2 regions of the Paraflavitalea devenefica genome follow, and region 2 is predicted to be linked to the other one. Evidence: riboswitches for the same ligand, from Rfam matches in the RefSeq annotation. Region 2 holds a riboswitch; the other holds the start of a gene.
The links. Region 2 has a riboswitch for S-adenosylmethionine ahead of HB364_RS31370 (cystathionine gamma-synthase). Riboswitches for the same ligand answer to the same signal wherever they lie in the genome.
Positions count from the first base shown of each region.

Region 1 (7,223 bases), on a different contig from region 2:
GCTTGCTCCCGAAGCTGTTACCGTGAAAGTAGTAGCACTTCCATCACATATATTACGGGGTGAAGGATGTTGAGAGAAAGTAACTACCCGGAAATCATCAGTACCAGTACCCGAACCAGGTGCTGCTATGGCTCCTATCACAGAGGCCAATAATATAATACTGATCAAAACCGAACGGGTAATTGTTTTGGGTACCAGGTAATAGCCTACCTGTTGGATTGAGGGGGTAAAGTTTTTCATACGAACCGGGATAAGTTTAAATAGAAAATGGATCGCCTATTTGCTTTCGCAGGTACTTGATTAATGAGTGTAGGGTATACAGTTAACTAAACGTAAACGTAGTGAAAGTTATTTTTTCTCTCAAGCAAATCCAGATATATATAATATTCAAATTTACAGGAGACACACAATGTGCAATATGTGTCTTTTTAGACCTACGTCATTTTTAACTTATGTATTAAAGCCGTACCTAATATGCGAAAATGTTTTCGTGTAGTCTGTCACAGGGATGTATAAGGGTATACATTTACAGGCATTATTTATAAGTATTCTGCAGCATATAATGAACCTTAGAAGAGATTAACGCCGGCGCTGAAACCAAACCATCCTTTCACTTTATCACCGGCCGCCATGGAGCGTATGTTTTGCTTGTAGCCCGGAATTTTAGCCGTTTGCTCGGAGTAATAAACAGCTATTGCCGGACCGGCAAAGACGGAAAGGTATTTACCCAGCCTGAAGTTCAGGTGCGCTTCCATCCGGGTGAGTACGTTGAGGTAGTCCCAGGTACCGAGATAAACATGCTGCACAGAGATCTCTCCATTCGCCGCCAGCTTTTTGTTGAGATAGAATTCGCGGCCCAGGCCATAACCAAACGTATAGGCTTTATTGTCTTTAGTAGGCTCTACCCCTGCCAGCAAAATGCTGTACAGTTTTGAGTTGCCGGTTTTAAAGGCCGCATTAAAGGGGAACTCTTCATTACCATACACGGAGAGTTTATGGTATCCTTTGAAGATGATATTGATAAGACCAATGCTGTAACCGTCGGAGGTATCTGCAATATTAATCAGCCCGACCTGTACCCCCGATAGCTTTTTGGTGTAATTGATGACCCCGGCAATCTGTGCTCCTTTCGTTTCCTGGAAGTTAACGTTCAGTACCCCGGCGATTTGTGCGCCCCTGAGGTTACGGCGGTTCACGTTAAGCACACCGGCGACTTGGGCGCCTGTGGTTCCGTTGTTAGCAAAGTTGCCTATACCGGCAGCCTGCAAACCATTCATGCTGCCACCCACATGGTTGTAAATACCGCTCAATTGCGCCCCTATGAACTGACGCCTTACAAAATTAGAAATACCGGCTGCCTGCACGCCGGTTACACTGTCCAGCACCGTATTATGAATACCCGCCAGTTGTACGCCATCCACTTGTCCGCCAACAATATTAAACCAGCCGGCTGCCTGCAGCCAGCGTACGTCTTTTTTATCAATATTAAACCAGCCTGCCAGCTCCACTCCTTTCACTCCGCCGGAATAGCCGCCCCATATATTGAGTGAAACGTTATTAATAACCTGGCTGTTGAGGCGGCCGTTCGTACTCAACCATGGCAATAACGAGACCTGGTAAGGCCTTGCTACAAAGAACTTTTGCAGATTGATCGTTTGCACTCTCTGCCAGGTGTGTAACAGCCACTTACCCATGGCTGTTTTTTCTACTTTTACAGAATCAGTTTTCCGGTACGTATATAACCAATGTGTACTATCAGCCTTGCGCACTGCAATAACAATGGAATCGGGCGCTTCGAATGTATAAGGCGCAATGGTAATAGTTTTATCCGACACTTCTACCGGCATGATGGCAATGGAAAGCTGCTGGTTGTATTTAGGCTGTATGACAATGGTAGTATCCTCATAGAATTCCCTGCTTACAGTAAGCGCTGCCTTATCGTACCGGCTTTTTAGTTTGATCTTAAAATAACCCTGTCCGTCGGAAATAGTATTGGCCAGTTGGCTCTTTTCGTAAATACTGGCATTGCTTACCGTTTCACCGGTCTGGTCGTCCAGGATATAACCACTTACATAATATAACTTTTCTTCGCTCGCCGTCCGGTTAGTAATCACTGTCAGCTTAATAGGCGTACGGCGGAGGATAATATAGTTACCGCTTTCCCGGTATTCATATCCTTCCGGGAATAGCTGTTCCATTACCTGCTTTACCGTTCTATTGGTTATTGTCAGTGTAACCAGGCTATCCCTTTTAATAATATTACTATTATAAGAGAAATAAAAGTCGGCCTTGTTGCTTAATATCTCTAATACCTGGTCCAGTGGCTGCCGGTTTACAGCAAAAGAAACCGTTCTGTTCAGCACACTCTGTGCTGACATGGTGAAAGAAAACAATAAGATCCCGGAGAGCAAGATAACGCATCTCATGGCTGCTGCCTGCTTCATAATGTGTGTTCTGTAGTATAACTATTTCAATATGATCGTGGAGTTTGTTCGGGTAATGGTCAAATTCATGGATGGCGCCATTATATTCAGGATACTATCGAGCGGTTGATCAATAAACGTAGCTGTGTAAGGCTCACTTCTTTTTTCGGGCGACTCAATAACGATATGGGAGTCGTACGCCTCATTGAGTACCTGTATAAATTTCCATAAGGGTGTGCGGTCGCACACAAATATTTTATTCCGGTAATAGCTATAAAGCTGGTCGGTTTCCTGTTCTTTGGTAAGCACTGAATCCGGGTGTATCACGGTTACTTTCTCTTTGGGAGTAAGCGTTATTGTTTGTTTGTGATTGCTCACCTGTACAGTACCTGTTTCCACGATCACCTCTGTTTTGGTGCCCTGCGTTTTAATATTGAAGGAGGTACCGGTTACGGTAACCGCAATGCCATTGACATTTACAATAAAAGGTTTGTTCTTATCGGGCGTTACAGTAAAGAATGCTTCCCCCTGTAACTCAACCGTTCTGCTTTTCTTATTGAAGGCGCCTGCATAGTTGAGCGATGAATGCCTGTTAAGGGTAATCACGGAACCATCCGGCAGTGTATCCACCTGGCTGGTATTCGTGGCAGCCAGGGTAACCGGTGTATCCCTGCCGGCATTCCCGTTAAAGTAATAGATCATGGCAATAATGGCCCCTGTAAGCAACAGCATGGCAGCCACCCGCCAACCGCTAAGTCCACGGTTCAATGACCTTACCCTGCCCTGAGAAGTATTACCTGCACTTACCCGTTGCTGAAAACGCTCCCAGGCGCTCTCCTCATTCACGGTACTTTGGGCAGCCAGTTCACGGCTCTTGTCCCAGATCATTTTAAAGTGCTCAAAGTACCGGCGGTTAGTGGCATCTGCGGCGATCCACCCTTCCACCTGCCTGTTTTCGGCAGGCGAAGCTTCCTGCAGCAGGTATTTCACCAGCAGGTCATCATTCATGTTATGTAGATGATCTTTCAAGCTTTTCTGGTTTACAGGTTTAATAAGGATAGGATCACAAAAGGTAAAAAGTCTATCAGCTTCAGGCGCATCAGCCTGAGGGCTTTGCCCATCTGGTTTTCGACTGTTTTAATGGATAGCCCCAGGCGGTCGGCAATTTCCTGGTATTTCAGTTCTTCAAACCGGCTCATCTGGAAGATGGTGCGGCACTGTTCGGGCAGTTCCTGCAGGGCTGTACGCAGGCGTTCTTCCAGTTCACCAAGCAATACTTTCTTTTCTGCATTATCGGATTGTTCATTCATGCGCGCTGTAGCATAGGATTGATAGGCGGTTTTTACCTTCAGGTGTTTAATATAGTTCAGGCTCTCATGATATACTGCGCGGTAGAGGTAAGCTGTGAGGGAGGTTTGAATCGTGAGGTGTGCTTTACGTTCCCATATTTTATAGAAAACATTCTGCACCATCTCTTCTGCCATTACATCGTCTTTTACAATTGTACAGGCATAGGCATGCAGGTTTTTAAAATGTGATTTAAAAACATCTTCAAAAAGGGTAGTGCTGCCTTCAGTACGTAACTGAATGCTGCCCGCATCGTTAACTGCCATTCGAACGGTTTGATATCTACCTCCAAATATAACAGCTTCTGTCAATTGCGCTTTATTATATGACAACCGGCAGCAAGTTTACCCCTATCCGGGCAGTAAATTAAAGTGACGACATTAAGTATGAGTACGTTGTAGTTGCCGGTTTACGTATTCCATGTACCGCTCCCGGGCTATAATAGAGGCTACCAGGTGATCGTGGGAAGTAGTGGCTTCGGGAGCAATATCATACGCTTTTGAAGTGGGCAGCAGGGTGGGATCGCCATTGGCGCGCACAAAATAAATGGTGTCCATCTCCGTCATCCCGGCTTTATAGTACTGGTAAAAAGATTCATGCTCGGAGAAGAACCTCCTGGCCAGGAGCAGTTCATTTTGCCAAAACTTGTAAATATCCTGTTCATCTTCATCGGGGAGGAAGAGGGTAGCTTTATAAACGAGGGCATAGTATTCAATGAGGCCGGTAAATTTCGGTTTGACCGTTTTAAAGAACCAGGCTTCTTCGGATTCGCTGAGGAAAGTGTAGGTGTGTAGGAAGGATTGCAATTTCTTCCAGCTCATTTCGCATGTGCGGAAGGCGCATTCGATTTGTTCTTTTTCAGAAGGATTCTGTAGCCTGCAGGACTCCATTTCTGCCAACATCTTTTCGTACAAGAGTTTGCATTGTTCTTGCATAGGTCCAGGGGGTTTTATAGGGGTGAATAGAAAAGTGTTCCGGAATAAAAAAAAGCAGGGAAAGTAAAAACAATCCCTGGTTAACCAAAAGGTCACATGAGAAAATCTACTATTTGAAACAAAGATTACTGTCAATGATCAGTTCTTCCCGGCTTGCCCGTGTCCCATCCCGGCATGACCGGGATAAGGACAAAGCGGACATTGACATATAAGAAGAAACAAAACCCTCCTGGAATTCCTGGCGCCGGTATTCAGGAAGCATATTCAAAGAATACAAGCGATCAGGCGTCTTTTAATGGTTACTAAATAATACAGGTGATGGCATAAAAAAAGCTCACCTGCTGATAAGCCAGGTGAGCCTGAAATATTATACAATTACCAATGGTAATGTTTTTCAAAGCTGTACACAGACTTATCTACCTCTGCTTTTGGCAGAGCAGGATTTGGCACCTTCATCCTTAAGGATCATGCACAATGTCTATACAGCATGAAACGAAAGAAGGGTTGCCAAGGCGTCATCGGGCCCGTTTTCCCTCAGCCTTTCTTGATAAGCAACACATAAAAAAGAACGTAGCAAATATAGGCAATCCATCCGTGTAAACAGGTAGAGAATTCGTAAATATTTTGCTAACCAATGTGGAAAAGCTGAATAAATACGAATATTTACGCCATGGAATTGTCATTTATCAAAATGCGTAATTCTAACATATTCTAAGAGACCTGACAGATTTTAAACCTGTCAGGTCTGTTCTTCTCCGACACCCCTTTACCCATTCTGGTCAGTTTGGGGATTTAACGCACTATTGGAATCAAATTCTTTTTGCGGTATTTTCATAATGAACCGGTTATCGTTGGCCGGAATATTGAACCGGTAAGCAGCCGGATGGTTTCCGGTCCTGATCAGTGGCAATTGCCGGCGTTTGGCATCGAGGTAATCAAGCCCCAGTTCACCATAAAACTCTTTTCTTCTTTCCAGCAGTATTTCACTGATCAATGCTGCACCGGTATTGCCCGAAGCCACTGCCGCAGGATCGCGGTCCTGTTGAACGGTAAGTAAAATAGTCCCCGCATCTGCTTCACCCAATTCTGCTTTTGACTCCGCTTCAATGAGATACATTTCAGCTACCCGCATCATGGGAAGGGCCTCGTTAAAATGTGTTTCCCGTAAAGCCACCACTTCTCCGGTAATGAGCTGTACGGCATCTACTGAAGGACTGCCAAATTTGTTGGTAGCAAACCGTAACTGGCTGTTGGGATTGCCGCTGTAGAAGAAGAAGGTGTTGCGGATATCAGTAGCGGTAAAAGAGTTCACCAGTGTGGAATTAACAAACAGGTTATCATATCCATTTCCTGTTTTTTCATAAAAGGAGCTGGGCGTGCCATAATACAGGGATTGTCCGCCGATATCTGTAGCCTGTGGAAATCCCCAAATGATCTCTGAGGAGGCCAGGTCGTTGAAACCATTGAGGTAAGAAGGCGCATCGAGGGTATATCCCGCACGGGCTTGTTGCGCCGCGTTTTTGGCATCGGCCCAACGCCCCTGCTCCAGGTAAATGCGGGCAGCCATGCCCCAGGCTACGTTGATATTGACATCACTTTTGAGCAGCCTGCTGGTGCCGAGATTTTGTGTAGCAAACTCTATATCCGCATTGATCTGATCAAAAACCTGCTTTACAGTACCGCGCGGCTTGCCCGTATTGTTAACATTGGTTGGCTCAGTATAGAGTGGCACACCGGGTGCATTCTGGTCTTTGGCAAAAGCATGCTGGAATTCACGTATCAGCTCAAAATAGAGCCAGGCCCGTAAAGCCCGTGCTTCCGCTTCAAACAGCTTCTTATCAGCCTCCAGCAGTGTACCGGATTTGGCAACACCGGCAATAATGGTATTCGCCTGGTTAATATGCTCATAGAAGAAACCCCAGGTAAAAATGGTACGCCGGTAAGTCGGTTCACGGTTCTCATGGCGATAATCAAACTGGTACCATCCGCCGGGATTGATCATGTCAGTTCCCTTATTGATGCGGGCCAGGTTGATGGAGTTATACCCCCAGGTATCCGTTGCTCCACCGGCCGTAGCATCCAGGTTAGCCCATTGCCTGCGCATGTTGCGGTAAATGCCGGAAAAATAAGCGCGTACACCACTGGCAGATTTGAAAACATCAGATTCTGAAACAGCATCCGTAGGCTTGGGGTCGGTGATAAAGTCCTTTTTGCAACTTATGCCGGTGATACCCAATATCACTAGTATTAAAAAAAGTTGTTGATATATAGATTTCATGACCATTTTGTTTAAGCGTTAATCAGAAAGTAAGTTCCAGGCCGGCAGAAATGATTTTGAATACAGAGGATTGCGGACGGGCAGTGCCGTCTACATTCACCTCCGGATCAGCTCCTTTTTTTAGCTTGCTCCAGGTGCCGATGTTATCTGCCTGTACATAGAACCGGGCATTCTTAATGATCTTTTTTTCCTTGTCAGGATTGAAAGTAAACCCGAGTGTGATGTTGCGCAGGCGTACGT
Region 1 is NZ_JAARML010000002.1:11,307-18,529, reverse strand. It holds gene HB364_RS09780 (immunoglobulin domain-containing protein) at 1-240, opposite strand, end outside; gene HB364_RS09775 (STN and carboxypeptidase regulatory-like domain-containing protein) at 570-2,426, opposite strand; gene HB364_RS09770 (FecR domain-containing protein) at 2,466-3,452, opposite strand; gene HB364_RS09765 (RNA polymerase sigma-70 factor) at 3,464-4,036, opposite strand; gene HB364_RS09760 (RteC domain-containing protein) at 4,151-4,705, opposite strand; SAM riboswitch class I at 5,115-5,259, opposite strand; gene HB364_RS09755 (RagB/SusD family nutrient uptake outer membrane protein) at 5,472-6,983, opposite strand; gene HB364_RS09750 (SusC/RagA family TonB-linked outer membrane protein) at 7,006-7,223, opposite strand, start outside.
Region 1: another riboswitch for S-adenosylmethionine. It lies ahead of HB364_RS09760 (RteC domain-containing protein); the one in region 2 lies ahead of HB364_RS31370 (cystathionine gamma-synthase).

Region 2 (7,223 bases):
CCTTCCGGATGATCAGGCCCTATGTAGCAGGAACAATGCCCGATAGTGAACTGGAAAGGATCGTAGCAGAAACAATCAACTTCCCGATACCGCTGGTGCAGGTCCAGGATGATATCTATTCACTGGAATTGTTTCATGGCCCCACGCTGGCTTTTAAAGATGTAGGGGCACGGTTCATGAGCCGTTGCCTCGGTTATTTTGCACAGGAGCGTAAAGAAAAAGTGATCGTACTGGTAGCTACTTCAGGCGATACGGGCGGCGCCGTGGCCCACGGCTTTTATGAGGTGCCGGGCGTGGAGGTGGTCATCCTGTATCCTTCCGGTAAAGTAAGTTCGGTGCAGGAGAAGCAGCTCACTACGCTGGGAAAGAATATCCATGCGCTGGAAGTGAAGGGTAGTTTTGATGATTGCCAGCAACTGGTAAAGCAGGCGTTTATGGACCCTTCGCTCACCAGTAAGCTATTCCTTACTTCTGCCAACTCTATCAATGTGGCCCGGTGGCTGCCGCAACAATTCTATTATGCGCTGGCTTATAAACAATGGAGCGATAAAAGTAATCCGCCTGTGATCTGTGTACCCAGCGGTAACTTTGGTAATATCTGCGCAGGTCTGCTGGCACATCGTGCAGGATTGCCGGTACAACATTTTATTGCCGCCTGCAATGCCAATGATGTGGTGACGCATTACCTGGAGGCCGGGGAGTACCAGCCTAAAAAAGCGGTGCCTACTTTATCCAATGCGATGGACGTAGGTAATCCCAGCAATTTTGTGCGGGTATTGGAACTATTTCACCAGGAGTTTGGCGCACTGAAAAATGTATTGAGCAGTTACAGCATTACCGACGAAGAAACAAAAGCCACTATTAAGACGGTATTTGATAAATACCACTACCTGCCCGACCCACATGGTGCGGTAGGCTACCTGGCCCTGCAAAGGTACCTGGCACAGCATCCCGGTGAAAAAGGTATGTTCCTTGAAACAGCCCACCCGGTTAAATTCTATGATGTGGTAGAGCCGGTGACAGGGGAGGCTATACCCTTGCCACAGGCGGTACAGGCCATGATGGTGCTGAACAAGCAAAGCCACCTGATGGAACCGGAATATGAAGCACTGCAGCAGTTCCTGAAAAATACGTTTTGATTGTCTAAGGGTGGGTCGCCTTTCAAAGGCGGCTCACCCTTAAGTTATAACAACAAGGCCCTCCACTTTGCGGGAGGGCCTTTGCTTTTCATGCAAATACAACAACAAAAAACAGACGAACAAAATCTTTATATTATTCCAGCCAGTTCAAGGCTCTTTTTCTTCAGTTTGCGGATCTCCACATCTTCTATAATAGCTTCTGGAGAAAGGATGAGGGAAGTATTATTTTCTTTCCACCAGCTATTATCGCGCAGCTCCTTAAATGGCAATACACCTACCAGGTACTTACGGTCTGTTTCTGCATGCCACTCTTCAATCCATTCAAACCGCTCTTTGGGAATATACTTCCAGTCGTCGAAGCTCACATATACACGTACATAGAAATCAGTAGTCAGCTCCTGGGGAACGTGGTGATATAATTTTTTATACTCGTATTTGTACTGATAGCGCAATGCAGAGAGATCGCTCAATACAGCGGAGGCAGTGGGGAAGCTGCCGGCGCCTTTGCCATAGAAGAACTGTTTATCAGCAAAGCCACTTTCGATCACTACGCCATTGTATTCATTTTTCACAAAGGCCAGGTGGTCATCATGCTTGATGAACTGGGGCAGTACAAAAGCGGCTACCTTGCCATTCTGCAGCTTCTTGGCCTGGGCTACCAGTTTAATATCAAAATGTTTTTCTGCTGCTACAGTAGCATCGCTGCCCTGTATATTCTGGATGCCATTGAATACAATATTATCGGTGGTTTCCACAATGCCATAGGCATGGGTAAGCAGGAAGGTCCATTTGTTGGCGGCATCATAACCTTCCACATCGAGGGAAGGGTCTGTTTCAGCAAAGCCCAGTTGCTGTGCCAGCAATACAGCTTGCTGATAGCCCAGCTTATCCTCAAACATCTTGGTGAGGATGAAGTTGGTAGACCCGTTTACGATGGCCTTGATGGAATGCAGCAGGTCGTTGTCATAATACTCTTCGAGGTTACGTATGACGGGGATGGAAGCGCAGGCGGCAGCTTCATACAGGACAGAGCGACCTGTTTTTTGCTGCAGGCCCAGTATTTCCGGCAAATGCTCAGCGATCATCTTTTTACTGGCGCTTACCACATCTTTACCGTTCTTCAGGGCTGTAGATACGATCTCAAAGGCAGGCTCCGATTCATTGATCACTTCTACGATCACATTGATCTCGGGGTCATTGAGCAGTACATCCTTGTCAGTGGTAAATAATTCTGCCGGAGCTTCTCTTTTCTTGCCGGGGTTCTTGATACACACTTTTTTAATCGTGGCTTTCAGGGAAGGGGTCTGCTGCAACACTTTATACAAGCCTTCTCCCACTACTCCAAATCCGAATAAGCCAATTGTTAACTGTTTGTGAGCTTCCATGTTCTATTTGCGATTTTTTTGTTCCTGAACTGTTAATTGTTGTTGTCGTTGTTGTTATTGCACCGGCAATCGCCTGTTGTTCTCTTTACATGCTTACTGACCATTCATCTTCAATGATCTGCCAGTCGTTGAACTTCTCCTGGCCACCCCTTGACTTCCAGTCTGAATCAATCGTGAGCTTGGAACTGATGCCGCCACGCGGGTTGCAGATCATTACCAGCCTCAGCCTTTCGGGATCGTATACCTTTAACAGATCATCATAAATAATGTTTATCAGGCGCTCGTAGGATACGACGATATTCCGCAACTGGAAAACGTAATGTTTGAATGATTTCAGTTCTATGATCTTGCTTTTGGGGTAAAAAGTGAGGTAAATAACGGCAAAGTCAGGCTGCTCCCTTACTCCCAGGAAGGTAAACTCAGGTATTTTGATCTTGATCTCATACGCCTGGTTGGTGGGGTTGGGGATAGCGATTAAAAGACTGCTGTCTATGTCTTTATACGTCTTTACCAGTTCTTTTATGGTATCCGTGGCCATGTTGATGTTAATAATTATTGAGTGGTTAATGAATTATGCCAATACTGTTTCCAATGCCTGTGGGCTGTGTTGGTGTAATGCATCCAGGGCTGTTTGCAGGTCCTGGATCAGGTCTTCTGCTTCTTCCAGGCCAATGCTCAGGCGGATAAGGCTGTCTGATACACCTGCCGCCTGGCGCTTTTCGGCCGGAATGGATTTATGCGTCATAGTGGCGGGATGGCTGACGAGGCTTTTGATGCCGCCCAGGCTTTCTGCCAGTTTGAACAGTTGGGTAGAAGTAGCAAAAGCGCCGGCTGCTTCGATCGTATCTTTCTTCAGGCTGAAGGAAACAATACCGCCAAAGCCTTTGGATTGCTTTTTGGCTATCTCATGGTTGGGATGCGTTTTTAAACCGGGATAGTATACTTTATCTACTGCGGGATGTTTTTCCAGGAATTCCGCCACTTCCTGTGCAGTGGCGCAGTGCTGACGGAGGCGCAGGTGCAGGGTTTCAATACCGCGTATCACCAGCCAGCTATCAAAAGGAGCAAGGATAGCGCCACAGGCATTCTGGATAAATTTGATCTTTTCACCCAGTGCTTTGTCTTTGGTTACTACTGCTCCGGCTATCAGGTCACTATGGCCGCCCAGGTACTTGGTGGCAGAATGCACTACAATATCAGCTCCCAGCAAAAGAGGCTTTTGTAAGGCGGGTGAAGCAAAAGTATTATCCACGCAAAGTAAACAGTTATTGGCTTTTGCTATTTTGGCAATGGCTTCAATATCGGAGATCTTCAGGGTAGGGTTGGTGGGTGTTTCCAGCCAGATGAGCTTTGTTTTGGGCGTGATGGCATGGAATACTTTTTCGGGATCGGAAGTGTCTACGAAATTGATCTTAATGCCGAATTGCTGGTATACCTGGGTGAATAACCGGTAGGCGCCACCATAAATATCATCTACGGCTACTATTTCATCGCCGGCCTGGAGGAGTTTGGCAATGGCGTCAATGGCGGCCAGTCCGCTACTGAAAGCAAGACCCACTTCACCGCCTTCCAGTTTGGCCAGGATGCTTTCGAGGGTGGCGCGGGTAGGGTTGCCGCTGCGGGCATAATCATACCCTTTGTTTACACCGGGCGCTTCCTGCACAAAAGTGGAGGTTTGATAAATAGGTACGGATACGGCGCCGGTTAACGGATCTACAGGAATGCTGTGAATGAGTTGTGTTGTCGCTTGCATGATAAACAGTTTTTTTGTTCTGTTCCGCTTTCAGCGGAATCCGGAACGATGTTAAATGTTGTGATTATACAGTGTTCTGCGACAGCACTTATCAAGAGTAGTTATTCTTCGGAAGAGTTCGTTGCTTTTATTGCCCTGCCCTTATTGCCTCTCCCTTTAGGGAGAGGGGCAAAAAACAAAAAAGCTCTTCCGATGAGTCAGAAGAGCTTTTCAAATATGTTGTTACAGTATTATAGAAGCTATTGATCTGACTTATCTGTCCCACTTGCGTGGGCTGGACGTGGCACCTTATCGCGCTGGTTAGCGTGACAGGTTGTCAAGGCTTCATCGGGCCATTTCCCTCAGCCTTTCTTGATAAGAGATGTATAAAGAACTGGTGCAAAGATATCACCGGAAAGTAAATTTCCAAATTTTCTTACAAAAAAAGAAGGCTGCCCCTGAGGGACAGCCTTTTATAGATCTGATTGTTGCTGTAAAAGTGCTTAGAAACGGTAGCCTACAGATACGCCAAAACCGGTGTTCTTGGTTTTGAAATCATCTTTGTCCGCTCCTACCACTTCGGGGCTGATATTGGTGAGGCCCAGTTGGGCATTGAGTTGAAAAGACAGTTTGTTGTTGAACTCATAACCTGCCAGGAGATTAGCGCCAAAATCGAAACGCCTAACAGTATAAAAATACATTCCTACTTGGTTTGCTGGTAATTCGCTCTCAAATTCAAGGTCAACATCTCCATCATCTGATTTAACCTTGCCGCCTATTGCATATCCGGCATAGGGACCAAATCCCAATAACAACTTACCGGTTCCCAGTACAGGTTTATACAGGAAATTTACGGGCAATTCGAGATAGGAGATATTTGTTTTTGTATCATCGTCATCATCCCAATTGGCTCCTTTGGTAGAGAACAATAAACCTGGCTGAATATAAAATTCATCCGCGATAGGGATTTCCGCGTTTACACCAATATGAAAGCCTGTCTTTAATTTAAAATCCAGATCATTCCCTAAAAACTCGCCATTCAGGTTTTGAAAGTTAATACCCGCACGCACGCCAAAGGTAGTACCACCAACAGTGGTTTTTGTACTTTGTGCCTGTAAAATAAAGGTTCCTAATAAACATGCAGCGGTAAAGGCAAATACTTTCGTTTTCATTTGCTATTGATTTTGATTTATGGTGAACTTTTCTTTGAAGTGGTTTAGGTGTGTCGGGGTGGTTAATTTTGTGCTTCTTTCTGTGCGTCCTGTTTCATCTTTTCGTTCGCTGTGATCAAAAAGTTCACACGACGGTTTTGTGCACGGCCATCATCGGTGTCATTGGTGGCTACAGGTGCTGATTCGCCATATCCTTTGGTGGTGATACGGGAAGAGCTGACGCCGCGGTTACGCAAATAGGTGGCTACTGCGCTGGCCCTTCTTTGAGAAAGCCCCTGGTTATAGGAGTCAGAACCCTTGCTGTCTGTGTGGCCCTGTACTTCAATATTGGTATCAGGATACTCTTTTAATACAGATACCAGTTTGTCCAGGTTACCTTCAGCAGAAGACGACAGGTCGGACCGGTCATAGCCAAATAAAATCTTTTCGCTGAATTCTACTACAATACCTTCCCCTACACGTTCTACTTTGGCACCGGGAACTCTATTCTCAATTTCCTTGGCCTGTTTGTCCATTTTCTTCCCTATAAGTGCGCCGCCAACGCCACCAACGGTAGCGCCTATAATGGCTCCCAGGGCTGTATTACCGGCTGCCTTACCGATTACGCCGCCAACTACTGCTCCGCCGGCAGTACCAATAACAGCGCCTTTCTGGGTTTTGTTCATGCTTTTGCAACCGCCTAACAAGATAGAGGCTGCCACGATTGCTGTGAGGGTGTTTTGAAGTGGTTTCATAAATAGTTTTTTGTTGAATAAATCCAAGTCACCCCTTTCAAACTTTATACCACATTGCCAAAATCTGACATATCTGCCTGAAAATGAGAAAGAAAATCCTCATTCCGGTGCCCAACCTTTCAGTCTGGCATTTGTTCTTATCTTTGACCCTTCCCAAAAAATCATATGGCGAAAGTTAAAAAGGCAGTGCCGGCAGAGAACGGACAAACCGGCAGTAACGCATCGCACGATGCGATAGAAGTGTTTGGAGCGCGGGTACATAATCTCAAGAACATTGATATTAGTATTCCAAAAAATAAACTGGTGGTCATTACGGGTATTAGTGGCAGTGGTAAATCATCACTGGCCTTTGATACCATCTATGCCGAAGGTCAGCGCAGGTATATGGAAAGCTTCGGCGCTTATGCCCGGCAGTTTATTGGCGATATGGAACGGCCTGAAGTGGATAAGATCACCGGCCTGTCGCCCGTTATCTCTATCGAGCAGAAGACCACCAATAAAAACCCCCGTTCCACGGTAGGCACCATTACAGAGGTGTACGACTTTATGCGGTTATTGTATGCCCGCATTGGCGAGGCATATAGTTATAATACCGGTAAAAAGATGGTGAAGTTCAGCGAAGAGGAGATCGTGGACAATGTATACAAGAAGTTTAAAGGTAAAAAGATCACCGTACTGGCGCCGTTGATACGCGGACGTAAAGGGCATTACCGGGAGCTGTTTGAAGACATACGCAAGAAAGGTTACCTCAAGGCACGTATCGACGGCGAGATTAAAGACCTGGCGCCCAAGATGCAGGTAGACAGGTATAAGATCCATGATATTGAAGTGGTGATTGACCGCCTGCCGGTTACCGATGATATGCGGGTACGTTTAAGTCAAAGCGTGCAAAAGGCATTGCAGGTAGGTAAGGACCTCATGTTTTTGTCGGTGGAAGGGGTAAGCGGAAAAGAGGCAGCTCTGGTACAGTATTCCAAACTGCTGATGTGCGAAGACAGCGGCATCAGCTACGAAGAGCCCTCACCCAATACTTTTTCTTTTAACAGTCCTTATGGCGCCTG
Region 2 is NZ_JAARML010000009.1:55,717-62,939, reverse strand. It holds gene thrC (threonine synthase) at 1-1,139, shown strand, start outside; gene HB364_RS31380 (homoserine dehydrogenase) at 1,268-2,524, opposite strand; gene queF (preQ(1) synthase) at 2,610-3,062, opposite strand; gene HB364_RS31370 (cystathionine gamma-synthase) at 3,096-4,280, opposite strand; SAM riboswitch class I at 4,527-4,638, opposite strand; gene HB364_RS31365 (porin family protein) at 4,760-5,428, opposite strand; gene HB364_RS31360 (OmpA family protein) at 5,491-6,162, opposite strand; gene uvrA (excinuclease ABC subunit UvrA) at 6,328-7,223, shown strand, end outside.